DNA from 2 places in the Pseudoalteromonas sp. MB47 genome. Region 1 is predicted to be linked to the other one. Evidence: predicted binding sites of a transcription regulator. Region 1 holds the regulator's gene; the other holds the start of a gene.
What was found. The regulator LexA, encoded in region 1, represses DNA repair genes until DNA is damaged. The targets are predictions, from matches to a motif close to TACTGTATNNNNATACAGTA.

Region 1 (14,906 bases):
TAAACCTTCAGCTCCATCCCATACTTTGGCAGGTGCTTTTTCGCCCCCTCTGGCACATTTAAATACCACCAACACAAACAACAGTTGCGATAAGCCAAATGCAAAACCACCAATACTGATAATGGCGTTAAAGTCAGCGAATTGCAGTGCATAGTCAGGAATACGACGCGGCATACCGGCAAGGCCAACAAAGTGCATAGGGAAGAACAACACGTTGACACTGATTAGCGATAACCAAAAATGCCATTTCGCCAGCGTTTCGTTGTACATGTTGCCAGTCCATTTCGGTAACCAGTAGTAGGCCCCCGCCATAATTGAGAACACAGCTCCTGTCACAAGCACATAATGGAAATGAGCCACCACAAAATAGGTATCGTGATACTGAAAATCTGCCGGTGTAATCGCAAGCATCAAGCCAGAGAAACCACCTAAGGTGAATAACACAATAAAGGCGATGGCAAACATCATCGGAATTTCGAAGCTAATTGAACCGCGCCACATGGTGGCTACCCAGTTAAACACTTTAACGCCCGTTGGTACCGAAATGAGCATGGTGGCGTACATGAAAAACAACTCGCCTGCTACAGGCATCCCTGTGGTAAACATATGATGTGCCCAAACGATAAAACTTAGCAGCGCAATCGATGAAGTTGCATACACCATAGACGCATAGCCAAATAGCTTTTTGCGCGAGAAGGTAGGTACGATAGTCGATATAATGCCAAAGGCTGGTAAAATCATGATGTACACTTCAGGGTGACCGAAGAACCAGAAAATGTGCTGGAACATCACAGGGTCGCCCCCTCCGGCTGCATCAAAAAAGCTGGTTGCAAAGTATTTATCGGTCAACACCATAGTGACCGCCCCTGCTAGAACAGGCATAACAGCAATTAACAAAAATGCAGTGATTAACCATGTCCAAACAAATAGCGGTAGCTTCATCCACGTCATACCTGGTGCTCTTAAGTTGACGATGGTCACGATAACGTTAATCGCCCCCATAATTGAGCTGATACCCATGATATGTACGGCAAACACAAAAAGTGCAGTGTTATCGTTGCTGTAAGTTGTTGATAGTGGTGCGTAGAAAGTCCAACCAAACGCAGGACCACCACCAGGCATGAGTAACGAAGCCAACAGGATTAAAAATGCGAACGGCAATATCCAAAAGCTCCAGTTATTCATACGTGGTAAGGCCATATCTGGTGCGCCTATCATCATAGGTACCATCCAGTTTGCAAGCCCAGTGAACGCGGGCATAACGGCACCAAACACCATGATCAAGCCATGTACGGTAGTCATTTGATTAAAAAAGTGCGGATCGACTAACTGTAATCCAGGCTGAAACAGTTCAGCGCGGATCACCATTGCCATTGCTCCGCCAATTAAAAACATGGTGAGTGAAAAAATCAGGTATAAACTCCCGATGTCTTTATGATTGGTGGTGTAAAGCCAACGCTTAAAACCTTTAGCTGGGTGATGATGGTCGTGATGCGCATGCCCTGTTGCTTGCTCGTTAATAACATTACTCATTAGTTCGCCTCCGCTGCTGCATCAATCGCGGCTTGAATTTGACTCGGTTGGATAACATCGCCGGTATCATTACCCCACGCGTTTCGCTTATAAGTAATAACCGCAGCAAGTTGCTTAATTGAAAGCTGTTTATCAAACGCTTGCATTGCTGTACCAGGCTTACCGTGTAACACAATGTCTATGTGATCTTTTACATCACCTAATACAATCGGGCTGCCTTTAAGTGCTGGAAATACGCCAGGTAGGCCCATACCGGTAGGTTGGTGACATGCAGCACAGCTTGCCATATACACTTGCTCACCTAAGACCATAAGCTCTTCTTTCGGTAATGTTTGATCAAGCAAAGCAGCATCTGCTGCGGCCGCATTGGCTTTTTCTTGCTTGGCATCTGCAAGCCAATTAGCAAATTCATCTTCAGGTAAGGCTTTCACCACAACAGGCATAAAGCCATGATCTTTACCGCATAACTCAGCACATTGACCACGGTATACTCCGGGTTCGTTAATACGTGTCCACGCTTCATTAATAAACCCAGGATTTGCATCCTTTTTAACCGCAAAATCAGGCACCCACCATGAATGAATTACATCGTCTGAGGTCATTAAAAAGCGAACTTTCTTATTGATAGGAAGTACTAGCGGTTTATCTACTTCAAGCAAATAATGCTCAGTTTTCTCTGCTTGGTTGTCTATTTGGTCTTTAGGAGTAGATAGAATCGAGTAATAAGCAATGTCTTCGCCCATGTACTCGTAATGCCACTTCCACTGTGAGCCGGTCACTTTAATGGTGATATCGGCTTTAGAGGCATCTTCCATGGCAATTAAGGTTTTTGTGGCAGGCACAGCCATGGCGATTAAGATGACAAATGGAATGGCAGTCCAAAGTATTTCAACTTTTGTACTTTCATGAAATTGGGCAGGCTTGGCCCCTTTGGATTTACGGTGGTGTATTAAAGCCCAAAACATCACCGCAAATACGATGATGCCGATTACACAGCAGATAATAAATATCGTCATGTGTAACTCATAAACATTATTACTTATATCGGTCACCCCTTTACGCATATTGTATTGGCTGTTCGCCAATGCAAGTTCAGGAAGTGCAACCAATATAAGCCACAAGGCGTAACGCAGTTTACCCATGTGACGGCTCCTTTAGATGCTATTGCAAGACGCAAAGCGAAAAGGCGATACAGCAAGGTGCCCATTCGTTTTTCTTATTGTTCAGAGCGACTACGTATCATTTTGACCCACTTATGATACCGACCCCCTGTCTAACACCTCGCACATTTTTGTGTCTTTTTATTAATTAGGTGTTAATACAGTGTATTAACCAATTAGTTAAAAAATGACCAATAAGCAAGTTTTAATGATAATAAATGTTTATTTTGGTGCAGAAATAACAACTATAATCAGCGCGTTATTTAATGTTTAGGAGTAAAAACGAAATATAAAAAGAGAGGAAAACTGCGCCATATAAGGCTTTAAATGAAGAGTAAGGATTCACAAATCCTAATTAAGTAGTAAAATTTCAGTGGCGCACCAAATTGAGTCAATTTGATGCACCAAATTGGGAACGTTTACATCCAATCAGCGTTACGAATAACCCCAACAGCTAACCCCTCGATGTTGAACGACTCATGCTCAAGGTCAACCTCAATAGGCGAAAACTCTTCGTTCTCAGCATGTAAAAGCACTTTGCGACCTGCCTTTTCTAGGCGCTTAACTGTTACATCTTCATCGACTCGAGCTACAACTACTTGCCCATTTTCAGCAACTTGTGTTCTATGTACTGCAAGCAAATCGCCATCCATAATACCAATGTCTTTCATACTCATGCCATTTACACGCAGTAAGAAATCGGCTGCAGGTTTAAATAATGAAGGATCAACTTGGCAGTGACTTTCAACATGCTCTTGCGCCAAAATAGGTTCACCAGCTGCAACACGGCCAATTAAAGGTAAGCCTAGTTGCTCTGGCTCATCTTCTTCAATTAACTGAATACCGCGACTCGCCCCAGGCTTCATTTTGATCATGCCTTTTTTAGCCAGTGCTTTTAGGTGTTCTTCAGCAGCGTTGGCACTTTTAAAACCTAATGTTTGAGCTATTTCAGCACGCGTAGGTGGCATGCCTGTATCTTTAATAAAGACTTTAATTAGTTCTAAAATTTGCGATTGGCGTTTAGTTAATGGGCGCATACAACTGGTTTTCCATACAGTACATTTAACTGTGAGTATATACAGTTATTTGAAAATCGCAAATTTAAATTAACCCCATCATATTGCTACAAAACTAACATTGAACCACACCGAAAGATGCCATAAGGTATTAGCTTTAATTAGCAGGCTAAGGAAACACAATGAGTATTTGGCACCACCCAATCACGTTAGAGCTTTGCAAAGAGCTAGAAAAAGGGATCACCGGTCAAGGCACTTTAATGAAAACTATGGGCATTGAGGTGACTGAAATTGGTGATGATTATTTAATGGCAACCATGCCTGCTATTCCTGAGCATCATAACCCTATGGGTATGGTTCATGGCGGAGCAAACGTTGTATTAGCAGAGACAGTGGCAAGCTATGCAGCCAATTTCGTGGTTGATTTCAATAAGTTCTATGCTGTTGGCCAAGAAATTAATGCCAACCACATGAAAGCGTCACGCAAAGGAACGTTAACAGCAACAGCAAGACCGCTGCATTTAGGTAAGCGAACATCTGTTTGGGATATTAAAATTACCAATGCCGCAGGAGAGCTTTGCTGCGTATCAAGAATGACCGCAGCTGTTGTAGAGCGATAAATTCTGGCTATTTTTCGACAGGATAAATAGTAATTTCAATCCCTGCACCAATTGCTGAGATACGTAACAAGGTGTCGGCATGCAGGGGTTGGTTAAAGCATTTAGGCGAATTACCTGATTCAAAGCCTATATCAAATGTACGCTTTGAGCACGATAACCACTGTTTTAATGCATTGCGCGAGCATGACTCAATAAGCTCGCAAAGCTGGTTAATGGCTTTATCTGGAGAGCTGATATCTGCGGTTGCTTCAATACGTGCTAGTTGGCGGTATTCATCTTGGTCATAATGTAAAACCATGGCGTTTTTCTTCAAATCAGCAACAAGCGCACTAATATCGTGCTTTGATTCAAGCTCCAGATCTACATTTAAAAATTGAATTTCCGACATACTCTCGTTTTTACCCTCTATTGATATCGACTGAAACTTTAACTCAGTTTTGTATATATACCAAATCTAGAATACAGTTAATGCGACATTATGCCGCATTGGCAATCTAGCTAAACAACCTAAAATAGCGCCCACATAACAATAATAACGGGGTAATTATGAATAAACGCCTGTTTAAGTATGCTCGTAAAGGGCATAAATGGCTTGGTTATTTACTTGCTTTACAGATCTTTTTTTGGCTTTTAGGTGGGCTTGTGATGAGCTCATTACCACTTGAAAAAGTGCATGGTAAACATCTGGCTAATCGCAGTTTAAGTAGCCCATTTTTATTGTCGGACTACCCTGCTTCAATTGATAAAATAACAGCGCAATTTGAGCAAATCGAAGGTATTAAATATAGCCATTTTTTAAATACCCCGATTATAGAAGTTACATCCTCTAGCGGTACGTTTACTTTTGATGGCAGAACAGGTGCTAAAATGCCTGCACCGAGTAAAGCGCAAATCATTGAAAATGCGCAAGCTCACCTGCTTATTGACGCAAAAATAACGCAAGCGCAGTTATTAACAAAAGGGCCAAGAGAGGTCGGCCGCAAAGCCAATGTTTGGCAAGTTAGCTTCGATGATTGGTTAACAACAACCTTATATTTAGATAGCCAAACCGGTAACCTTATTACTGTGCGCAGCACCCTGTGGCGGGTTTTCGACTTTTTCTGGATGCTACACATTATGGATTATGATGAGCGTGAGAACTTTAACAATCCACTACTCATCAGCTTCTCGGCCACCAGCGTACTATTTTGTATTACAGGAGTTCTCTTGTTACTACAAAACGTTCGAATTAAACGTAAAAAGCCAGCTACACGTGTTGGTCAATCAAAATAGGATTGCCATCTGGGTCGGTGATAATAAAACTCGCGTCACCGGCCTTTTGTATTTCTAATCCTTGTTGCTGAAATTGTGCAGCTAATTGCTCAAAGGTTGCAAATTCGTCCAAAGCTTCAGCATTTTGATCCCACCCTGGGTTAAAGGTCAGCATGGTTTTGTCGAACATACCTTGAAACAAACCAATTAAATGTTCACCGTTTTTCATAATTAGCCAATGCTGTTCTATCTCCCCAGCAAACTCGTTGAAACCTAGCTTTTCATAAAACTGCTTTGAAGCACGAATATCTTTGACATTTAAACTCACTGAGAAGGCACCTAATAACATAGTTGTAATTCCTTTAATTAAAACGGCCTAACAACTATAGCTGAGTTGAAAAACTTTTCATTTTTAGAATAGTCGCTCTAAAATAGCGCTTCCTGTAGTTCACTGATGTGATGGATATGCGTTTATTTCTATACTTAGCCCTGTGTTTTATTTTCACTTTCCCTATATCCGCTAAAGAATTTTCGAGCTTTTACAGTGCCAAAAAGCATTTAATTAAGAATCTACCAAGCAACAGTAAAAGCTTATATTGTGGTTGCGACATAAAGCGCCAAGGTAAAAAACTTGTGCCAGATCCTGATGCGTGTGGTTATATTCCTAGAAACCCTGTCACCCGCTCAGGAAAAGAGAATGCCCGCGCAAAAAGAATAGAGTGGGAGCATATTGTGCCTGCCTGGGAGTTTGGTCATCAATTACAATGCTGGCAAGATGGCGGTCGTAAAAACTGTAAAAAGGTCAGTGCGAAATTCCGTCAAATGGAAGCCGATATAAATAACCTTGCCCCTGCTATAGGCGAGATCAATGCTGACCGTTCAAACTTTCGCTACGGCATGGTGTCAACATCAAGTGCAAGTTACGGAGCATGCCCTGTAAAAATCGACTTTAAGCAGCGCGTATTTGAGCCACCCATTTATGCAAGAAAGCAAATAGCCGATACCTATTTTTATATGCAAAAAACCTATGGCTTAAAAATATCAGACAAACAACGCAAGCTATTTGAATCGTGGCAAAAGCTTGAAATAGCTGAAATGAGCAATCGTAAGTTACTCTAATAGTGAAATTTTTATGGGCTTCTAAAGTACAAAAAGAGCTCCGTATTTCACTTCCTAATCTAGAGTGCGAAGTTAACTAACAAAAAGGCGCAGCTCAAGCTGCGCCTTTTACATCATAGGCTTTGGTGAGGGCCAAACACCTCGTAGTGAATGCGTTCACTTGCAACCCCAATACTTAGTAGTTGCTCTTTTATCATTGCCATAAATGCGATTGGGCCACACAGGTAAAAGTCACCTTTGCTTATTGGTAAGCTTTCAGCGATGTGGTTTACATCCATTAAGCCCGCAAAATCGCCCCCCTTGCCATCTTTAAACCAGGTAACACAATGTAATGAAGCGTGCGCTTGCTGTTGCTTAAATAAATACTCTTTAAAGGCAAACTGCGTCTCACTGTCGCAAGCATGCAGGTAATGGATTGACTGGTTAGGTTGATTACTTAATAGTGTTTCTAGCATCGCCATCATTGGGGTTTGACCAACACCCGCAGAAATCAATACAACAGGCGAGTCGATTTCGCGAAGCACAAAGTCGCCTGCAGGTGGGTAAATTTCTACCTTATCCCCCTCAGTTAAGCTGTGTAGGTAGTTAGATACCAAGCCTTCTTCTTTCACGCTAATTCGGTAATTGTGACCATTACTTTGCTGTGATAAAGAGTATTGCCTAACTTGCGTTAAATCACTGTTTGCTGGCGTTACTTTAATTCCTAAATATTGGCCCGGTAAATACGCCACAACAGGCTTTGCATCGGCAGGCGTTAATATGAAACTGCAAATTTGCGATGACTCCATACGTTTTTCTGTAATTGTGAAAGTACGAGTACCAAACCAACCTCCCGGTGCCTTTTTGGTTTTTTGATATAGCGACATCTCCTCATTGATACATACATCCGCTAATAATGAATAGGCTTCACGCCATGCATACTCGACCTCAGGAGTAAATTGTTCTGGCAATAACTCTTTTAAAGTCGCAATCAGATGTCCACCAACAATAGGATAATGCTCTGGCAAAATATGGTAACTGGTGTGTTTATGATTAATGCGCGCAAGCGCACCTTTTAACACTGCCAAGTTATCAATATTTGCCGCGTAGGCAGCTAAGGCATTAAATAGCGCAAATTGCTGAGAGCCCGATTGCTGATGCGTCATATTAAAAATATTTTTAAGCTCTGGGTTGTAGCTAAACATACGATCATAAAAATACTCAGTCACTTGAGGGCCTGCTTGTGCAAGCAACGGCAAAGTACTTTTAACAATCTGGATCGTTTTTTCAGATAACATAGTTTTTCCTATTGGAGAGGTTAACCGCGGCGACCATCAACACGACGATTCACTAAGATGGGCGCACAATGAAGTAAAAATAAGCTAAAGCCAGCAACCCACAGCAACGCACTTAACTGCCATGCAAGGTGATGACCTAAATAAACGGGAAGTAACGAACGTACAATGGCAGCTATCACAATGAGTACAAATGCCAAACTAATGTACGCAGGGGCCTGTAATGCGCGCCCAGTGTGACCATGAGAGACACGTACCATCATGGCGATGATCATCACACCTATGGTGCCAACAGTGATCAGATGAAGCGCATCTTTGAATAAGATAATTGGGCTGAAATAGCTCAGCGCGACGAGTATTAAACCAACCGATAAAGCCCAATAAGCCACATGTAATGACCATAGCAAAGGCACTTTTAGAATGCCTTTATGCCACCACAAAACACACCGGGCTGAATGTAAACAAGCAAGCCAAGCAAAAACCCAACCGGTGCTCATTGCGCTAAAAAATAGCTGACTCATAAAAAACCACGCAATGGCGAAAAATGAGCTAAATACGACTAATTTATCGAGCTTGGGGGTTCTAACTTGTTCACTTAGGTTAAGGCCGCGCGCGGTAAAAAATGGCACAACTCGCCCAGCCACAACACCAACTAGCAGTGTCATGATAAGTACAGCGGTATCAACAACCCCCAGTGCCAGCGACATTTTATTAAGTACAACTAAGCTCAAAAAAATCACATTGAGCGCACAGAGCAAAGATGCGATGACAATAAATAAGTAGTTATGGCTGCTTTTTGCCTGTATCAGCATGTCAGCTAGAATAATAATTCCAGCTAGCCACCAAACGAGTTGTAGCGCACTAACAATATAAAGGTTTAGCTGCTCGAACCCTGCAATCTCAATAAAAAAACTAAACCTTGCAGCAAGCCAAATCATGCTAAGCAAACAAAGCTTAATACCACTTACACTCGCCACACCTGTCCATGTTTGTGCGGCGGTTAGCAAAAAGCCCATGGCAACCACGCCTGCAAAGCCAAACAGCATTTCGTGAGCATGCCAAAGCGTTGCGGGCATTGTTAGGTGCCACTGTGCATAGCCCGCCAAGATTAAAAACCAGTAACTCATAGCAAATACAGCTAAGGCACCTGCCGCCAAGAAAAAAGGCCGAAATGCTAATGCCCATAACGGCCACTGGCTGAGTTGATAAAATTTGATCTTAGTTGGCATAGGTTCAGTTAAATTAATGACTTTCATTTGTGCTCTCAGCGTTTAATTTCCCCAGCTATTGCACAGTTCAAGCCAAAAATAAAAACCATTAAATATCAATACATTAAATTTGGACGCTTGATAAATAAGTCAAAATGACACACCATTAAAAGCATCAATAAAACACATTCAGGTCAAATTGACATGATAATCAAAAAATCCCTTCTTGATGTTGCACTTGCACTTACCAAAGCAAGCAGTGTTGATCATAATTTCAGTTATCTGTTGAGTTGCATTAATGATTGGCTTGAATGTGATGCAGTTGCCTTATTATTGAAACAAGGCGATGTGTTAAAGCCCGTAGCCCTTCATGGGTTGTCGGACGATACGTTAGGAAGACGCTTTAAAATAGCGGAGCATCCGCGCTTATTTGAAATATGCCGTGGCAGTGAACCGCTAAAATTTGCCAAAGATTGTGGCCTACCCGACCCCTACGATGGTTTATTACAAAGCCAGCATGGCGACTTTCCTGTTCATGCCTGCATGGGCGTGCCGCTGCTGAGTAGCAAAGATAACAACGAACTATTGGGTGTTTTGACCTTTGATAGTTTAGATGAACATGCCTTTGACGCTTTAGCAATGAACGAGCTCAATCAACTAAAACAGCTAGCTGCAGGCTATGTTGAGCATGCCCTAACCTTGCAGCATTTTATGCAACACGCACAGCACAGCCATCAAGTTGCGCAGCAGCTTAACCTTGAGGCACTAACACGAGAAGGTGTCGAAATTATTGGTAATAGCCAAGCAATGCAGACCCTTAAAAATGATATTCAGCTGGTGGCTGCCTCAGAATTTAGCGTTTTAATACAAGGTGATACAGGCGTCGGTAAAGAACTCGTTGCGCGCAATATCCATTTAAACTCAAAACGCCGTGACATGCCGTTGATCCACTTAAACTGCGCATCGTTACCAGAGAACTTAGCCGAGAGTGAATTTTTTGGTCACAGTAAAGGCGCATTTACTGGCGCACATACTGCTCGCCAGGGTAAGTTTCAACTCGCCGATGGCGGCACGCTATTTTTAGATGAAATCGGCGAACTTCCGCTTGCCATGCAAAGTAAGTTATTGCGTGTATTACAAAGTGGTGAAGTACAAACTGTGGGGGAAGATCAAAGCCGTTATGTTGATGTCAGAGTGATTGCAGCAACCAACCGCGATTTAAAACAAGAAGTCGCTGCGGGCCGCTTTCGTGCAGATCTTTATCACCGATTAAGCGTTTACCCATTGCATGTTGCACCACTAAAAGAGCGCGATAACGATGTTATTTTATTGGCAGGCTTTTTTATTGAGCAAACATCTAAAAAATTGGCAATTAAACAACTTAAACTTAGTAGCGATACACAATTACTACTGCGTCAATATGATTGGCCAGGCAATGTGAGAGAGCTTGAACATGTGATCAGCCGCGCGGCACTCAAAGCCAAACAACAGCAATGGCAACAAAGCATTGTCACAATCGAACCTGAACATTGTGATATTGCTAAAACAGCCGTTGCCGCACCAAGCCCTGTTGCAGTTAACGAACAAAAAGCCACTCGCTTATCGCTGAAAGAGGCAACTGACGCTTTTAGTTATCAATTGATTATGCAACAACTTGAACTACACAACCTAAACTGGGCAGCCACAGCACGCAGCTTAAGTGTTGATAGAGCCAACCTTGTGCGCCTAGCCAAACGACTAGGCATTAGCGTTAAAAAGTCTGTTTAAGCTTTTAAATCTTTAAAATACGCTTTTAAAAGCTGACTAAATGCTTGTACTTTGGCTGTGCGATGCACCAAATGATGTGTCACTAGCCAAAGATCTGTTGGCCAGTTTAGCTCTTTAGGAAGCACTGGCAGCAGATCAGGGTATTGGCTTGCCACTTCATGCTGTAAACCACCAATTCCTAAGCCCCTCACAATCGCCCGTGTAGCTTCTGATGTTTCAGACACCCGTAACTTAATTTGCGAAGGTTCAATGTGTTGATCAACCCATGCAAAATAAGGCACTTTACCGTTATAGCCAGCCACCCCAGAGACAAAACTATGCTGCTGCAACTGCTCAATATTCTTTGGCATGCCATACTTTTCAATATAACTTTTAGAGGCATAAAACCCTGACGAAAGTTCAGCTAAATGCTGGGCAATATAGTCGCCTTCATCAGGCCGAGGACCTGCTCGCACGGCAATGTGTGCCTGACCGTGATCAAGACGTAAGCGGTTTTGATCAAGAATAACTTCGAGCTGCACTTGCGGGTGCAGGCTTTGAAACTGTTCGCAGACATCACTAAGCACATCAATAAAACCACTGACTGTAGTTAATAATAAACTGCCTCGCAGTTGGCTATCAGCGGCAATAATATCGTTGTGAAGTTTTTCAAGTTCAGCGTTAATCGATTTTGCAGTAGCAAACAACTTAGCGCCAATTTCTGTCACTGTATAGCCACGGGCATGACGATGGAATAACCGCGCATCAAGGTTATCTTCTAAATTGTTGATTCTTCTAAGCACAGTGCTGTGATGAACACCTAAAGATTCGGCAGCAGCGGTTAACGTACCGAGCCTTGCCACCTCAAAAGCGACTTTTACATCTTGCCAATCATCAAATTGAATCGCCATAACGGCTCCTTGTGTGCATATACGCACATAAGTTTTGCGTTTATTTGGCTTTTCTGCAAGCTGTTTTTTGCTACAGTGAATATATCAACAGTGAAGCTTAAAAAAGGAAACCATCATGACAGCACCAAAAATTATTGCCCTAGCAGGCAGCCTACGTAAAGACAGCTTTAATCAAAAACTGATCAATGAAGCTGCGCGCTTCGCCCTCGAAAGTGGTGCTGAAGTAGAAGTGATTAAATTAAGCGATTTAAACTTACCTTTATTTGACGAAGATATTGAAGCGCAAGGTACACCTGCTGGCGCACAATTATTAAAAGATAAGCTTCGCGCTGCTGATGGCATTTTATTAGCAAGCCCAGAATATAATGGCTCAATTACAGCGCCACTTAAAAACGCAATCGATTGGGCTTCTCGTACAGAGCAAGGCGCAGTACCCGCATTTCGTAATAAAGTCACAGCACTTTATGCATCTTCACCAGGTGGTTTAGGCGGCTTACGTGGTTTAAATCACGTACGTGATATTTTATCGGGTATTGGTAGTTTAGTGCTTGCAGATCAACTTGCAGTGCCTGCTATCCACAGCAAATTAGATGAGCAAGGCCGCATCAGCGATGCTGATACAGCCGATAAAGTTGCCAGCCTTGCCCAGCAACTTGTGAGCGTAGCGAGCAAATTAAATAAATAATTGCTAGCCTAGTTTTATCGCTACTAACTTAGTTTTGTCGCTGCTAACTTAGCAGCGATAAAATCTTCATGGGTTACATACAATAAACTTGCGACACGGCGAATAACCATTTCTTCATGCTTATCTAAATTGCCATCTGCGTAGGCTAAACGCCACAACAGCTCGATGATATCAATACGCTGCTCGGCGCTGCACTGGGCATTAATTTGCTTTGAAAACTGAAAATAATCTATTGCTTCATCTAGGCTTTGCGATGCACTTGCAACTAACTCTTGAACCTCTTCCTCGTTAAGCGAGAAATACTTCTTTAAGGTCTCATTCAGGGTCTGTTGCTCATCATCTTGTAACTCATTATCTGCACGCATAACCTCAATCAATAACGCAGCAACGGCGGTTTTTAGGTCATGCTCAGTAATGCTAGATTGGGTATCATTCAGCGCTGAAAACAGCTGTTTTATTTTATTGAGCATCACATTTTCCCTTTTTGGGTGTTAGACTACATGTAAGACGTAACGTTACCTTAGTTTGACTATGGATGCTAATTCAGGTTCAACATCACGATGAAACAAGGTATTAATCACATGGAGTTTAGTGTTTATGAGTGAACTGAGAAGTACACAAGCACTATTAATTAGCGCCGTTTTAATGTTAGCGGGGTGCAGTAATGCACAAGCAGCAAAAGGCGAAACCGAAAAGCTCTATGACTTCGACGAAAAAGTCCATTACTACCAAACTAAATTGGCCGACGGCCGCTACCACCTCGAAATTCAGTCTGACGACTACAAGCACTTTCGCAATCAAAGCGTATTCTTACTGCGCCATGCAAGTCGCTTATGTAGAGACAAACCTTTTATGCTAAGAGTGACTGATGGGGTGCAGGAGTATGAACGTTTTCCAACTAAACCACGCGCCTATCAGCCACCTTTAACGGTTGTTTTACAGTGTGAAGACGAAGCTAAATAGTACTAGTCTTCATATCCCCACGGCGCGCTTGGCGGCGTGATAGGTTTTGTTAAGTCAAAATCAACGCGAAACTCACGTCCTTCACGCACTAAGCGATACGTAAATTGCTTTGGATAAATATACATTTGCCACGTGTTACCCATTGATTGGGGAATACCTTGACTCACAAACAACTCTTTTGAATACTGATCAGCCGGGAACGACTGTGCGTTAGCAAAACCCGCATCAAGAGTATGCCCACCATACATGGTTGATTTATCATCGCTGCCATCTTTATGGCGATGGTCATGCTTTAAACTAAGTCCACTGCCCGTTTTTGTGATGATCCAAGTACGAGATGCATCATCCCCTACATGAAATGGCACTTGTAACTCACGCTCGTTACAACGACGTACATGCATTACTAACTTTTTGCCCACAAATGAGCTCGGGCCAGCTGCGTTATCAACGCTCACTTTACCTTCGTAAGCTTTACCGCAATGGGCAGCGATATTATCAAAAAAGCCATCATGGCTTGGAATTGACACTAACGGTGCAGGTCGTGCAGCCGCTACTGATGATGCTGCCAAGAGCATCGATGCCACTAAGTATTTCATGGTGTGTTCCCTAAATAAAATTTCAGCCTAGCCTAATAGCTTAATAGCCATAAAGAAAACAATTACGATAAGCTGCTAGACAGCGAGTCGTCATCATGCTTTTACAACTAATATGTTGTCATTTTCAGCGCGAACTTTCATTAGCTTGAGAAGTGCTCGGTGAAAGTCCTGAAAGATCACCTCCCCCCATACTCGTGAATAAATGCCAAAGTTAGTGTTATCAAGTACCGTCGTTTTAAGGCTTAACAGCGTTTGATTATTACCACTTGTAACTAACTCATAACCGCCATGTAGCGGCGAAAAATATTCACCACCTAATTTCACATGCTGATCAAGTGCATGATCAGGAATTAACTCTGGGTCAATCTCAAAGTTATATAGCATTTTCTCATTCGGCAGCCACTCGCTTATTACCTCTTTAAATACAACATTTTTCTGCCACTGGCTGGTTCTAATTGCACCTACCCCATCACCACTCATATCAGCTCGAATTGGCCTAGGAATACCAATTAATTGCGAAAATGAACTTGGATATTCGCCCTCATGAATTTGGCTAACATTAGCTAATTGTTGCCACACAACATCAACAGGCGCATTGATAACAATTGTATTTTTAACTTCGTAAGTTTTCGATAAGTGTAAAAAGTTGAGCTCTAAAGGAGAAAGGATCAACGGCAACAAAGCTACCGACATCACCGCTTTGTTGCTTTTCTTTTCCCAAAGGCGATGACATAGCCCTGCTAACATACCGCCAATACTAGCAAAAAACATAAATGCAGGGAGAGCCATTGCAACGCAGATACTTCCTTCTAAAAGAGTTACTA
Region 2 (14,906 bases), on a different contig from region 1:
TTGGGTATGTCGTTAAGAATGCTTGAAACTCAGGAATTGCTTGCTCATAACGTTTATCTTTCATGATTAACGCCACTGCACGCTCATAAGCTTCGTTTTCAGATAAGTCTGAACTGATTGCCTGTGATGCACCTACATCTGTATAAGTATTTGTAGGTTGAGTTTGTGTTGCAGCAGGCTGGCTATAAGCTTGGCTAACTCGGTTCTCAATTTCTTGATATAGCTCACGCTGACGTTGCAGTACTTTTTCAAGCTTATAGCTTTGCTCTTCTGTAATACCACGTACTTGGCTCACTTCGTCTTGTAAAATATTAAGCTGCTGCTGAAGCTCAGCTTGCAATAAATTACGTGACTTCATCATGTTTTCTAAAGCGACTAAACGCTTCTCAATGCTCGATTGCGAGCTTGCAGCTTCTGAAACAGGAGCGGGAGCAGCCCATAACTGGGTGCTCCCGCTTAAGATCATTGCTGCCAAAATAATTTTCGGCTTCATAATGACTCTTTATTAGTAAACTAATACTGCGCGACGGTTCTTCGCGAACGCTTCTTCAGTGCGAGACTTAACCATTGGCTTCTCTTCACCATAGCTCACTACTGACATTTGGCTAGCAGAAACACCTAAACTTTGTAAGTATTTTTCTACTGCTTGACCACGGTGCTCGCCTAGTGCGATGTTGTACTCAGGCGTACCGCGCTCATCAGCGTGACCTTCGATTAGTACTTTAACTGAAGGGTTTTGTACTAAGAACTCAGCGTGTGCTTGTAAAAGCTCCGCATATTTGCTTTGGATTTTTGCGTTATCAAAACCAAAGTAAATGATTTGTTCTTGGCGTAACGCTTCGTATTTTTCACGAAGTGCTTCTTCCGCTTGTTGCTCTGGAGTAAGCGTTGCAACTTCAACAGTATCAGTGTTTGATTGCTCAACCATACCTTGGTTAGATTGGTTTGCAGCACCTTCGTCAACACCTGAAGAAGAACTACACGCCGCTAATGTCATCACTGGCACAGCAATAAGCAGGCCTTTTAAAGTTTTATTAAGTTGCATTTAATTGATTCCTATATTGAGTAAACCAGTAAAAATTACTGTAAATAAGGCGACCAAGCCGGTGCCTTAACTTGTCCATCTAGCACAGGTAAGCGTGCTTTAAAGCGACCGTCCATAGACACTAACGCCAACACCTGTTTATTATTATGAAGCGTGCTGTAGATAATCATCGAGCCGTTTGGTGCGATACTCGGCGATTCATCTAAGCGAGTTCTAGTTAGTACCTGGAACGCGCCTGTAGCTAGCTCTTTTTTAGCAAGATGGTATTGACCGTTAGTACGATTCACCATCACTAATTCTTTTCCGTCAGGTGAAATCGAACCTGCTAAATTCATATCACCATCAAACGTCATACGTTTTGATCTACCAGTTTGCAAATTTAACTTATAAATCTGGGCATTACCACCCCTTTCAGACGTAAACACGATATCTTGCCCATTTGGGTGCCAAGAAGGCTCAGTATCGATACTACGGTGATTTGTTAAACGCTTTTCTTTGCGAGTTGCAAGGTCTAAAAGGTAGACTTCTGTTGCACCATTGCGGTCTTTAGAGAGCACTAATAGTAGCTTTTTGCCATCAGGTGAGAACTGTGGTGCACCATTAATACCAGGGTGACTTGTGATCAGCTCACGTTTACCTGTGTATAAATCTTGAATGTAAATTTGGCTTTGACGATTCTCAAATGTTACGTAAGCAAGCTTAGTACCGTCAGGTGACCACGCTGGTGACATTAATGGCTCTTTAGAGCGAAGTAACACTTGCTCATTAAAACCATCGTAATCAGCAACAACTAATTGGTATGGCTTAGGCTCTTCTTCGCGAACAATCACATAAGCAATCTTCGTTAAGAATGCACCTTTTTCGCCAGTTAAAGCTTCGTATACAACATCACTGATGCGGTGAGCGTAGCGGCGGAAACCCGTTTCAGCTATTACACTTTCTCTTGCATCAAGAATATGGTCTTGGCTTTTAACTAACTTACCGTTACTCATCATCTGTGTTTGACCACCCGTGATCTGACCACGAATAACATCAATAAGCTCATACTTAACTAAGTAACGTCCACCTGGCTGTTGTTCAACTTGACCAACAAGAACGGCTTCAACACCTTTATTAACCCATGCAGCATAGTCAACGTCAGTATCAGTTGCTGGTAATTGAGGCATTGTTGCTACATCAATAGGTTTAAATTTACCACTACGCATTAAGTCTGCTGCAATAACAGTACTTAACTTTTCAGGGATGGGGCCAACCCCATTGTATTGAAATGGCACAACCGCAATCGGACGTGCACCATCAACACCTTCGGTAATAACAATTTCTAGTGCAGCACTGGCGATGCCATGAAAGCCCAGTAATACAATAAAACATGCTGTTTTTATCTGGTTGAACATATCATTCCTTTAGAATTCTGGCTTGATTGTTAAATTAATATTTTTAAGTTGCTCAAATACGTCTTTATCAGGTGATACCGGGAGTGTATCTGCCATACGAACAGCTCGAAGCGCAGCTTCACACACTAATTTATCACCACCTAATGACTTAACTTGTGTTACTAAGCCATTAAAGCCAAGACGAATATTTACACGACATTGTTTATTCTTCATCTTTTCATCGATAAGTAAAGTTTGCTGAATACGTGCCATTATTAAGGCTTTGTATTTGTCGACTTCACTTACAATTTGCTGTTGACGAACTTTATTTCGTGCAGCTTGCTCAGCAGCTAACTGCTCTTGCAACATCTGCTCTTGCAATGCTTGCTGGCGTTTACGCTCGGCTTCGGCTTCTTTGCGTTTACGTTCAGCTTCTGCTTCGGCAGCTTTACGCTTACGCTCTTCTTCCGCTTTCTTTAACGCCTCTTCTTCAGCTTTGCGCTTTTCTGCTGCAGCTTTTGCTGCTGCTTCAGCTTCTTGCTTTTGCTTTTCGGCTTGTTGCGCTTTAGCACGTTCTTTTTGCTGAATTTCACGTGCTTTTTTCGCTTGTGCTTCGGCTTCTGCTTTTTCTTTCTCTTTAGCGCGGCGCTGTTGTTCTAGCTTTTTAAGTCGACGGTCTTCCGCTTCACGTTGCTTGCGCGCATCATTGGCACGTCGTTCAAGATCACGAAGACGCTTTGCTTCAGCTTGTTTTTTCGCTTCTTCTTGCTTTTTTAGCTCAGCAATTTTTTGTTCAACCTTTTGTTGGTCTACCGTAACTGCTGAAACAGCCTTTTCTGGCTCAGGCATAGCTGGATTCAAAGTTACTTCCATTACCTTAGGAGTAGGTAAATGAAAACTAGCTGATCCAATTAAAAAACCAATAATACCCAGATGTAATAGAATCGATTTGATTAATGACTCACGCATACTAACCCTCAAATGATTCAGTCATTAGACCCACTGAAGGCACACCGGCATTTTTCAAAAAGTCCATAAGTAGCAGTACTTCTTGATAAGAAACACGGCCCGAACCTTTGATCATCACTGGCGTATCTGGATTCTTTTGCAGCTGAAGTTTAATCACTGCAGCAACATCCAACGCTTCCATTGGTGCTTCAGGATCTGTACCAATACTTACATAGTACTTACCTTCAGCATCAATTGACGCAATAATTGGAGGCGTATCTTTAGTATCAACAAGATCCGATTCTTCCATCTTTGGCAAATCTACTTTTACACCATGAGTAATAAGTGGCGCAGTTGCCATAAATATGATTAGTAGTACCAACATTACGTCAATGTAAGGAACTACGTTTATCTCACCTACTGGGCGACGTTTCTTACGCTGGTACATTCGCTTTAGCCTCTATTTGCGCAGCAGCTTGGCGGTGTAAAATATTGGCGAACTCTTCCATGAAGTTAATATAATTACCTTCAAGCTTTTCTACTTTGTTTGCAAAACGGTTGTAAGCAATAACAGCTGGAATTGCAGCAAATAAACCCATTGCTGTTGCGATTAGTGCTTCAGCAATACCTGGCGCTACCATTTGTAGCGTTGCTTGCTTAACTTCACCTAATGCGATAAATGCGTTCATAATACCCCACACCGTACCAAACAGGCCGATGTAAGGACTAATAGAACCCACTGTTGCTAAAAACGATAAACTTGACTCAAGCTTTTCAACTTCACGCGATAAAGCAACACGCATTGAACGGTGTGTGCCTTCCATAACAATACTTGCACTTTGTGGTGAATTTTTCTTATGACGTGCAAACTCTTTAAAACCTGCAACGAATAATGCTTCAACACCTGATGCGCCACCAGGACGCGCTGATACTTCGTTGTATAATTTACTTAGGTCAATACCCGACCAAAACTTCTGCTCAAAGCGCTTTGCGCCATTAAGTGCATCAGAAATCGCTTTTTTACGCTGAAAGATAATTGCCCATGACATTACCGACATACCGACTAATGCCAACATTACTAGCTGGACAAGTACACTGGCTTCTAGAATAAGATCTAAAAAGTTAAGCCCTGATCCCACGTTAAACTCCTAAAATAGATTTCTATGTAATTTGTTATATTTTTTACACTTGTATTTATTGACCACAAAGGCGGCCAAAAGTTACATCTAGTGTATCTAGTCAGCTATGAACTGACAACGCTCTTGCTGTGAATTAGCGGCAAATAACGGTAAAAAGCAATTTGCTTAGTTATTTTTTAGCCATATTAGGTTTTATCAATACAATTATGCATATTTTCACCTTAATAATAAGTCACTACAGTGACACTAAAAAGCAACCAAAACAGCCAAAAACTCGGCGTTTATTCATAAATAACGCATAAACACCCAAAAGCACTTTTACGAATCTACTACAGAATACTTAAACTAATCCTGAATAAAGTTCTTAAAATTTATAAAAACCTTCCCATTCATAAACTTAAAATTAATATATTCACAATGTGAACAAAAAGAAAACAATTAAAAAATATACTCACATTAGTTTTTTTTATCTGAAAATAAAATTTTTCTAGTTTGAAGAAAAATCCATCATTGCGTATTATTTACCTATACCGAGCTAGCAACCTCATGAAAGTTTCTTTCATTAAGCTCCGTTTTTAGCAATATGAAAATTCGTATTGCACTAGGTTTGCTTAAATCTGGATAAAACCTTTTTTAAGTAGACCGTAGTTCCCTGGATTACTTCCTTCAACTTGTTGTTTGCCCGCATCCTTATGCGGGCTTTTTTTTTGCCTACACAAACGTCAATGAGAATACCTATCGATAACTTAACAGCATGTGAATTACAGATGTTAAAATGAGACAACAACCCAGTGGTTAGTGGTTAGTGGTTAGTGGTTAGTGGTTAGTGGTTAGTGGTTAGTGGTTAGTGGTTAGGACAAAGTAAAACTAATATCATCTATAGCAAGCTTTTTGTTTAATTAAACAAAAATAAAAACACCCTCTCGATCAACTGATATCTAACTTCTGAAATCTAACTACTAAAAACCCCGCTTCGCGGGGTTTTTAGTTATTTTTCTGGCGTTAGCCCAAAGTGTAAATAAGCGATGTCTGAAACAAGTCGTCCGCGTGGGGTGCGTTGTATAAAGCCTTGTTGAATTAAAAACGGCTCTATCACATCTTCAATGGTTTCTTTTTCTTCGCCAATTGCAGCCGCTAGGTTATCAAGGCCAACGGGGCCGCCCATAAATTTTTCGATAATAGCTAACAGGTATTTTCTATCCATGTAGTCAAAACCGCTTTTATCAACATCAATCATATCGAGGGCTTGCTCTGCAACTGTGGCATTCACTTTACCGTCTGATTTCACTTGGGTGTAATCACGAACGCGGCGTAATAAACGGTTTGCTATGCGCGGTGTACCGCGTGAACGCTTGGCGATTTCTGTTGCACCTTCATCACACATGGTTAAGTCTAAAAAGCTTGCTGAACGGGCAACAATTTTTGATAAGTCTTCAACCGAATAAAATTCTAATCGCTGTACGATGCCAAAACGGTCTCTAAGTGGTGAGGTGAGTGAGCCAGCACGCGTTGTTGCGCCAATTAAAGTAAATGGCGGTAAATCAAGCTTTATTGAACGTGCTGCAGGGCCTTCACCTATCATGATATCCAGCTGATAATCTTCCATTGCTGGATACAAAATCTCTTCGACTTGCGGGCTCAAACGGTGAATTTCGTCAATAAACAGTACGTCACCTTCTTCAAGGTTCGTTAAAAGTGCGGCTAAATCCCCTGCTTTTTCAAGCACTGGCCCCGACGTTGTTTTAATATTAACGTTAAGCTCGTTGGCAACAATGTTTGCAAGTGTGGTTTTACCAAGACCCGGTGGACCAAATATTAATAAGTGATCCAGCGCTTCGCCACGATGGCGAGCAGCCTCAATAAAAATTTCCATTTGCTGCTTAACATGCGGCTGGCCTGTGTAATCGGTTAACAGTTTTGGTCGTATGGCACGATCAACACTGTCTTCGTTACTTTGTTCACTCGCATCTATTAAGCGATCTGCTTCAATCATGGTTTACTCACAACATTGATTTTAGAGCTTCTTTAATTAGAACCTCAGTCGTCATATCTGGTTTGTTCACTGTTTTAACCGCTTTTTGTGCTTGCGGTAGCTTATAGCCTAATGCCACAAGTGCTGATACAGCATCATCAGCAGCATTATTTGCCACTAGGGTATCATCACTTGATGGCTCAATGACGGCATTATCGCTAAATGGTGTAAATAAGTCATTACCCCAATTTTTAAGCCGGTCTTTCATTTCGAGCACTAAACGCTCAGCCGTTTTTTTACCAACGCCCGGCAGTTTGACCAATGTGGTCGCATCTTCATTGTTTACACAGCTTACAAATTGCTGCGCCGACATACCCGATAAAATAGCTAGACCAAGCTTTGGCCCTACACCATTAGCTTTTAAAAGCTCTCTAAATAAAGCGCGTTCGGTTTTGTTGTTAAAGCCAAATAATAGCTGGGCATCTTCACGTACCACAAAATGGGTATAAATAATCGCTTGCTCACCCACTGCCGGTAAATCATAAAAGCAAGTCATGGGCATTTGCACTTCGTAGCCTACACCACTTACTTCGATAAGAATTTCTGGTGGCTGCTTTTCAACAAGTAAGCCATTTAATCGACCAATCATATTACTTCCTTAATCGTCCTCTTACGGTTTTGCTCGCACTGCCCGCAAGTTTTATTAAATTTTGTTCTGAGTGTGCATGACAAATAGCAATTGCTAAAGCATCTGCGGCATCGGCTTTAGGGGTACCTGGCAGCTTTAAAATGTTTTTAACCATATGCTGTACTTGAGACTTATCGGCTCCGCCATTACCTACAACGGCCTGCTTAATTTGCCGAGCTGAATATTCATAAACTGGCAGCTCTGCCATTGAAGCACCAACGATAGCAGCGCCACGTGCTTGACCGAGTTTAAGCGCTGAGTCTGGGTTGTGTGCCATAAACACTTTTTCGATAGCAAAACTGTCTGGGGAGAATTGCTCTACCAATTGACTGATCCCTTGGTAAATCATTTTTAAGCGTATCGGAAAATCGTGATCGGCCAATTTAATGCAGCCACTGCCTAAATAAGTGAACTTAGCACCTTGGTGAGCAATCACGCCGTACCCTGTTAATCGTGAACCAGGATCAATCCCTAAAATAATCGCCAACTAACTGAACCGTCTATTATCATTATTATCTGCGGTTAATAATGCCAGAGCACTGTATAAATTACCAGTAGCCAATTGCAATTCATAAAAAATGCCCGCAATTGCGAGCATTTTATAGTCAACCTTTAATTAAGACATTTACGCGAGCGAGCGTAATAAGCCTTGGGTATTTTTTCTCATTGTGCGCGCTATCATCAAATAACCTAAACATGCCACAAATAAGCCCCCGACTGCTGGGCCAATAACCCAAATATGAGGGTGGAACTTACCTGCTAAATCGAACATTTGTTTTTGCACTATTAACAGAGCGATGTCACTGACAATGGCAGCGACTAAACCTGCAGTAACGCCTAATAATAAAAACTCATATAAGGTGGCATTTTTAATTAAGCGCCCTTTCGCACCTAAAGTTCGCAAAATAACAATCTCTTGCATTCGCTCACCCAAACTTGCTTGTACTTGTGAAATAAGTACTAAAGCGCCACAGGCAACCACAATCGCTAGTACAAAGCCAATCGCTAACGATACTTGCTCTATGGTTGAGCGAATTTGTTTAATGAAGCTTTCAACATCTATCACGTTAACCGTTGGGTATTGACGCATTAGCTCATTAAACTCACGTTTTTTCTCTGCTTTTACATTCACTGATGAAATATAAGTAGCCGGGAAACTCGCTAGCACATCAGGGCTTAAAATAATAAAGAAGTTAGGTTTAAGTGTGGTCCAATTAACCTTACGTACACTGGTAATTTTTGCGTCAAACGATTGCGCACCAATTAGGAAAGTAAGTGTATCGCCTATTTTTACATCAAGGCGTTCAAGCATCGACTCTTCGACCGATGCCTCGGCCACTGAGTTTTCACTAAACCATGCACCGTCGATAAGCTCGTTTTGATTAGGTAAGTCTTTACGCCAAGTTAGGTTTAACTCACGGCCAATACCAGAGCGGGCTTCTTCGTCTTTCTTTTCGTTGTCTTCTTGCGATACTTCGCGGGCAACCAGCTCGCCATTAACAGCGTTTACGCGACCACGCACAACCGGATAGAAATCAGACGTGGGCATATCATTTTGCGCTAAGAAGCTAGTAATAGGCTCTAACTCTTGCTCAGTAATGTTCACTAAAAATGAATTAGGGGCATTTTCAGGAAGCTGAGACTGCCAATCCGAGATCATGTCGTTCTTAAGTACAATTAAAAACAGTAATAACTTGATAGCCAAAGCAAAGCTAATTAATTGTACTGCATTCACATTGGCACGCTTTTGAATTGACGCAATCGCCAATGACCAACTATTGCCCGGACTCAAGCCAAGTTTGCGACCACCACCAAAAATAACCTTTGATAAGCCAAATAACACCGCAATTAAAAATGCCGTAGAAAGGAACAAAATTGCACTAATTTTGATGTTGTTACTAAATAACCACATCAGTAAAAACACAGTAAGCGCCGACATAGTAAGGTGCACTTTACTTACTAATAAACGGTCGCCTAAGTTACGGCGAAGCACACGCAGCGGCGGAATATCAAATAAATCGAGTAGCGGTTTAATTGAAAACATAACCGCACAAATCACGCCCGTGCTAATTGCAATGATCCAAGGTTTTGCCGATGCACTTGGCAGTGCTGAACCCATGGTTTGTGCTAAATAATCAGTGGCAATCGCTTGTAAACCATAACCAATCAGTAAACCGACTATCACCGACATTGAACATACAAGGCTCAAATGTAATAAATAGATTTTACGGATCATAGCGCGGCTACCGCCAAGCGTTTTCATCATAGCAACTGGGTCGTACTGACGCTCACAATAACGTTTTGCCGATACCGCAATAGCAACAGCTGCTAAAATAATGCCAAGTAAACCAGCTAGCAATAAATAGCTTTCGGCACGATTTAAACTATTAGAAATAGGTGACTGGCGGTCTTTAACGCCATACCAACGCTGGTTTTCTTTCATCTGTGGTTTTAACCACGCATAAAAGGTATCTAAGTTGTCTTTGTCGCCAGCATAAAGTTGGCGGTAAAACACTCGGCTGCCGGGCTGAATTACCTCAGTCACAGCAATGTCTGCTTCATTGATTAAGATTCGCTGGCTGCTCGAGAACACATTAAAGGGTGCATCAGGCTCTTCGGCTACAACATGACTAGCCGTAAACGTAGCAGCACCAAGTTCTACTTTATCGCCCACTTTAATGTTTAGCGCATAAAACACAGATTCACTTAACCACACTTCACCACGACTTGGGATATCAGAAGTTACTTGTGGTTGACCAGTCAGGCTAGTTTTTACTTTTAACTCGCCTTTTAACGGATAGGTGTTTGATACCGCTTTTACCGAGCCAAGTTGCATTTCGTCACCGGCAAATAACATGGTATCGAAGTAAGTTATTTTAGCGGTGCGTAAGTTTTCTTGGTTGGCTTTATCTAAAAACTCAGCAGGTAAAGCATGGTTACTTGCTAAAACGCGGTCAGCGGCAATAAAGGCGCTGCTTTTTTCTTCAATACTTTGACCAATGCGGTCGGTAACCATAGACAGTGTTAAAACAGTGAGAACAGCTAAGGCTATTGCTGCACTGATCACTGTTAATTCGCCACGCTTAAACTCACGTGAAAACAGTTTTAGTGCTAATTTAGCCCACATTCGCTTGCACTCCTTCGTTTTCTTTAACAGTTACTAGCTGCCCTGCTTCAATATGTAAAATTTGCTGGCACTTTTGTGCAAGCTGCTCATCATGGGTTACTAAAATAAGTGTCGTGCCGTGCTCTTTATTTAGTTCAAATAATAGAGACTCAATTAACTTACCGTTTTTGCTATCAAGGTTTGCTGACGGTTCATCGGCAAATAAGATTTTCGGAGTGCCAATAAATGCACGAGCAATTGCTACACGTTGCTGCTCACCACCAGATAATTGCGATGGGTAATGGCCAACACGATGGCTCAAACCTACTTTTTCAAGTAGCTCAAGGGCTTGTTGTTTAGCGTCTTTGCTTCCTGCAAGTTCAGCGGGAAGCATTACGTTTTCAAGGGCTGTTAAGCTTTGTACAAGCATGAAAGACTGAAACACAAAACCTACTTTTTCAGCGCGAAGTGCTGCGCGTGCTTCTTCATCTAATTCGTGTAATGCGGCTCCATCTAAATGGATACTACCACCGGTAGATTGGTCAAGGCCCGCCAATAAACTTAATAAAGTAGACTTACCCGAACCTGAGGTGCCTACTACAGCAACTGAGTCGCCCGACTTGACATTAAAGCTGATGTCACTGAGGATGGTCAGGTCGCCCTCAACCGTGGTGACCGTTTTAGAAAGTCCTTTAACTTGAATGATGTTTAATTGAGAAAGCGCTGACATATGATGCATCCAATCCTACGTTTTATATTCGTTTTACTGTTAGTAATCAAACCACTTACGGCAGCAGCTGACAACACAATTTTAATTTTAGGTGACAGTTTAAGCGCCGCTTACGGTCTTAAACAAGAGCAAGGCTGGGTTAAATTGTTACAAGATAAGTACGATGAAAAAGACCAATCTGTATACCTAGTAAACGCCAGTATTAGCGGTGAAACCACAGGCGGTGCTCTAAGGCGACTCGACGCGTTACTGAGCGAATTTGAACCCACTCATGTACTCATTGAGCTTGGCGGAAACGATGGTTTACGAGGTTTCCCTATTAAACGCCTGCAAGCTAACTTACGTGATTTAATTGCAAAAAGCCAAAAAATTGGGGCGAAAACCGCCGTAATGGAAGTACAAATTCCACCAAACTATGGCCCGCGTTACACAAAACTTTTCACCGATAGCTTTAAAACCATTGCCGATGAAACAGATTCTGAGCTCATGCCCTTTTTCATGCTTAGCATTGCAGGCCGTCCAGAACTTATGCAAAACGATAATCTGCACCCTAATGCCGATGCTCAACCATTAATACGCGACTTTATGTACAAAACGATCAACGATTGGCTAGATTAACCTCTAGTCCATTGATTTAATATCGATTGCCTGAACAATTAACAGGCAATCGAACTGCGGGGATATTGATTTTTATAAAAAAAGCCGTACTATGGCTTGCAACGTCGGCATATAGCGCAGCTTGGTAGCGCACTGTCATGGGGTGTCAGGGGTCGCAGGTTCAAATCCTGCTATGCCGACCATTTTTCTACACTCTATTCAATAAGTTAATTAAATTTACTTTCCTGTAAGTTTATTTTACTTTTTAAAGTATGTTCTCTTTTACCTTGATGAAATTAAAGATCAAAGGTATTTTTCGAGTTAAAGAATTAACATTAATGAGACATGTAACCTGTCATCGATAAGTGGAGCAATTAGCCTAAAAGGCTAATTTAAATGGAATCAATGAAACAAAATCTACATTGGCGTTATTATCTCTCGCTAGAATCAGATGTATATGCAATGTCACGTTACATTCACTTCTCCAGTGAAAACTTTAAGACATATTCCATTGAGCTAGCTAAGCTCTATTTCGCTATTTGTGCTGAGGTAGAAGTCGTTCTCAAAGAAATATGTAGTATTTGCCCCTCTAAAAAATCTAAAGAAGCAAACATAGCGATTTATCGTGATTATGTAGTTGAAAATCAAAAAGGGCTGATAACTGAAGAGGTACAATCTTTCGAGTTCGAGTTGCAATTTATCCCATGGGAAGATTTTAACGAAGGCAAGTCACCAACATGGTGGAGTGACTATAATTGCTTAAAGCATGAACGCAGAGAGCATTTCAATAAAGCTAATTTGGGTAACGTACTACAGGCTCTCGCAGGCCTGTATATAGCAAATTTATACTTAGGAAAGGTTTTATCAAACAGAGAACAAGATATTGATTTTATACTTGATATTGGAGAAGTTTACGCTATGTACCCTCAAGGTAAAAAGCTTTTCCAACCAATAGGAATTCAATCAAGCATTGAAAATCTTCATTACACATTGTAAATGTGTAATAACGCCCTGTTAATGGGCAAAATATAGTTGGCTAAAATTACGCGACGAAGGAGCAAAAGCCAACTGTATTTTGTCCTTGTTAAACAGCTTGTTATGAGCCATTTACATACACACCATAATATGCAACACCTGCCTGAATTAGGCCTACAAAAATTAATGCAAACGTTAACCATTTTGTAGCTGTTGATTGAGCTAAATTGTCTCTGTGTCTTTTTTGGTCTTCTTCATATGCTGATATAGTCACTAGAGCTTTAGGTGACAATTTAAAGCCGTGTTGAACCGAAGTTAACTCACCACTCTCTTCAAGCGACCTTAACAGCAAGTCGTTATAGGCAAGTTGCCGAGATTTATCAGGATGAAACACCCATTTTTGAGTGTATAAAAGGCTAGATAAAGAAACTGAACTTACAGTGAAACTCCTATTATCAATAGTTTCCTCAAGAATTATCTTGAGTGTCTCTATTCTTTCAGAGCGAACCAACTCTTTTCTATTAAATAAAAACTGTTGAACTTTACCAATAAGAATTTTTAGTTTATCCCAAGGTAATATGCCCTCAAGAAGATACTGCGTAACTGATGAATACCGTAAGTCATATGTGCCGTAAAAATGCGTTATATCTATTTCATAATCGGTGAGCCAAGACCAAGGAATGGATAATTCTCCGAAGTCTTCTTTATTAATCCAATATTTACCTGTGACGCCTTTCGAATCGACTTTTTTACAATAAAGAGTCCAAGACTCGTCATTGGCTCTAAAATAGACAACATTGCAATCAACATTCTTGGCTTTTTCACCTGATCTAGGAATCCTATCTGGAGCAGGCTTTTTGAGTAGTGATTTAATTATCCATCTTTTGATTAAATTCACGAGACTATCCCTACTGGCTCATAACATGTTTATAGCGAGCTAATCGCGCGTTTTTCTACCACAGCGTAGCTCGTTTTTCTTATTTGATTATTTCTAACAAACTTGTTAACTAATTACCAGTGTTATTAAAATTTAGGAGTTTTCGCTTTTACCTCAGGATAAAAACGAGCGATTGGGTCGTTTTTCTGACTATGCAAACACTTTACTTTGACGAAATAAAAAAGCTATTGTGAACAAACGAAGGACGGCTCTATAAAAGAAAGGCCTTGGTAACACCCAGTTAGGAGCTGATTAATGTTTGGCTAAAATGCAAAGGTAGCGAAACCGAACCAAGCTTTAGCAGTCCCACACTTAAACAGCTTGTTAAGTTTTCTTATACACATAGAACCTAAATATCATTGCTTGGGACAATGCAGTCAGCGCAAATAATACAGAATCCTGACTTTCAACAAAATACAACGTTAAGCTTACTAGAATACTAACTACCATATAGATCTTGAAGGAAGCATTTGCATATTTACAAATTACCCAATGAACAGGAAAGCCGACGCATAGCCACCCGACCAACGATACAAGTAAATAGACACCCAGAAAAAGTAAACTTGATACAAATAAGCCAGCAATATCACTATCGGTTGTAGGTAGTGAACCCATAACCAAAGTTATTAGTATTATTCCTAAGGCTACCCATGACAGGCTTTTGATAATTGCGCAATCCCAGTTTCCTAAGTTCACCACTCCTCCATTAAAACATAACGATAAGCTCTGCTGCGTCCTTGGTTGAGTGCCTTGTTATGTGTTAGTTATTCGATTCTCTGCAATTACCATAATAATCGAATTGTGTAGGTGAAGCTTCTTTTGATTTTCCATCAATACGGACTAATTCAGCTTTACAGTATGAGTCATAAGCACCTAACTTACCCGACACGTTTATTTCATAATTCTGCTCTGCTTTTGGCTTGAATGAAGCGTAAGTTGTACAATTGCTCATGCCTGCAACAGACATAATCATGAAGGTGTATTTTTTATCAGCAACAAGATTTACGCCATCTGGATTTAATGGCGAAATTAAAGGATTACTGTCATCCAAAATAACTAATTGAGCTGCACTTTCCGCACCAAACGATTTTCCACATGATTCCTCTTCTGAGTGAACATTTACAAATGTAGAGTAACCAAGAAAAGGCGCATTGAAATCATGATTTATTTTTAGTGTCGCTGTAGGCTGGTTTGCTAAAGGAGCTTTATACTTAGGTAAGCCTGCACAACCACTTACAATTAACGGTATTAATAAAAAGCCAACTCTCATAATAAATCCTTTTCTAAAATATTCGGATAACAGCAACGCTTGCCTAACCGGCACAAAATAGCAGGCTAATATTAGCGACGTAGGAACGCAAGCCTGCTATTTTGCGTCCTTTGTTATATGCCTAAT

Region 2: a site for LexA is predicted at 7,703-7,722, ahead of ruvC (crossover junction endodeoxyribonuclease RuvC). Genes of this name have one in related genera too.

What each region holds. Positions count from the first base shown of each region.
Region 1 is NZ_VFBD01000029.1:86,187-101,092, forward strand. It holds gene ctaD (cytochrome c oxidase subunit I) at 1-1,533, opposite strand, end outside; gene coxB (cytochrome c oxidase subunit II) at 1,533-2,675, opposite strand; gene lexA (transcriptional repressor LexA) at 3,113-3,730, opposite strand; gene IMPJCBKJ_RS16745 (hotdog fold thioesterase) at 3,892-4,329, shown strand; gene IMPJCBKJ_RS16750 (hypothetical protein) at 4,337-4,717, opposite strand; gene IMPJCBKJ_RS16755 (hypothetical protein) at 4,876-5,601, shown strand; gene IMPJCBKJ_RS16760 (VOC family protein) at 5,576-5,929, opposite strand; gene IMPJCBKJ_RS16765 (endonuclease) at 6,046-6,699, shown strand; gene hmpA (NO-inducible flavohemoprotein) at 6,813-7,976, opposite strand; gene IMPJCBKJ_RS16775 (NnrS family protein) at 7,997-9,229, opposite strand; gene norR (nitric oxide reductase transcriptional regulator NorR) at 9,386-10,948, shown strand; gene IMPJCBKJ_RS16785 (LysR family transcriptional regulator) at 10,945-11,838, opposite strand; gene IMPJCBKJ_RS16790 (NAD(P)H-dependent oxidoreductase) at 11,954-12,523, shown strand; gene IMPJCBKJ_RS16795 (TerB family tellurite resistance protein) at 12,547-12,993, opposite strand; gene IMPJCBKJ_RS16800 (hypothetical protein) at 13,121-13,486, shown strand; gene IMPJCBKJ_RS16805 (hypothetical protein) at 13,489-14,082, opposite strand; gene IMPJCBKJ_RS16810 (hypothetical protein) at 14,176-14,906, opposite strand, start outside.
Region 2 is NZ_VFBD01000025.1:106,042-120,947, reverse strand. It holds gene ybgF (tol-pal system protein YbgF) at 1-493, opposite strand, end outside; gene pal (peptidoglycan-associated lipoprotein Pal) at 506-1,045, opposite strand; gene tolB (Tol-Pal system beta propeller repeat protein TolB) at 1,081-2,439, opposite strand; gene tolA (cell envelope integrity protein TolA) at 2,449-3,387, opposite strand; gene tolR (protein TolR) at 3,389-3,814, opposite strand; gene tolQ (protein TolQ) at 3,801-4,505, opposite strand; gene ruvB (Holliday junction branch migration DNA helicase RuvB) at 5,494-6,498, opposite strand; gene ruvA (Holliday junction branch migration protein RuvA) at 6,506-7,126, opposite strand; gene ruvC (crossover junction endodeoxyribonuclease RuvC) at 7,128-7,652, opposite strand; gene IMPJCBKJ_RS13880 (FtsX-like permease family protein) at 7,791-10,292, opposite strand; gene IMPJCBKJ_RS13875 (ABC transporter ATP-binding protein) at 10,282-11,001, opposite strand; gene IMPJCBKJ_RS13870 (arylesterase) at 11,002-11,619, shown strand; tRNA gene IMPJCBKJ_RS13865 (tRNA-Pro) at 11,725-11,801, shown strand; gene IMPJCBKJ_RS13860 (hypothetical protein) at 11,995-12,594, shown strand; gene IMPJCBKJ_RS13855 (hypothetical protein) at 12,695-13,471, opposite strand; gene IMPJCBKJ_RS13850 (hypothetical protein) at 14,271-14,780, opposite strand; gene IMPJCBKJ_RS13845 (hypothetical protein) at 14,902-14,906, opposite strand, start outside.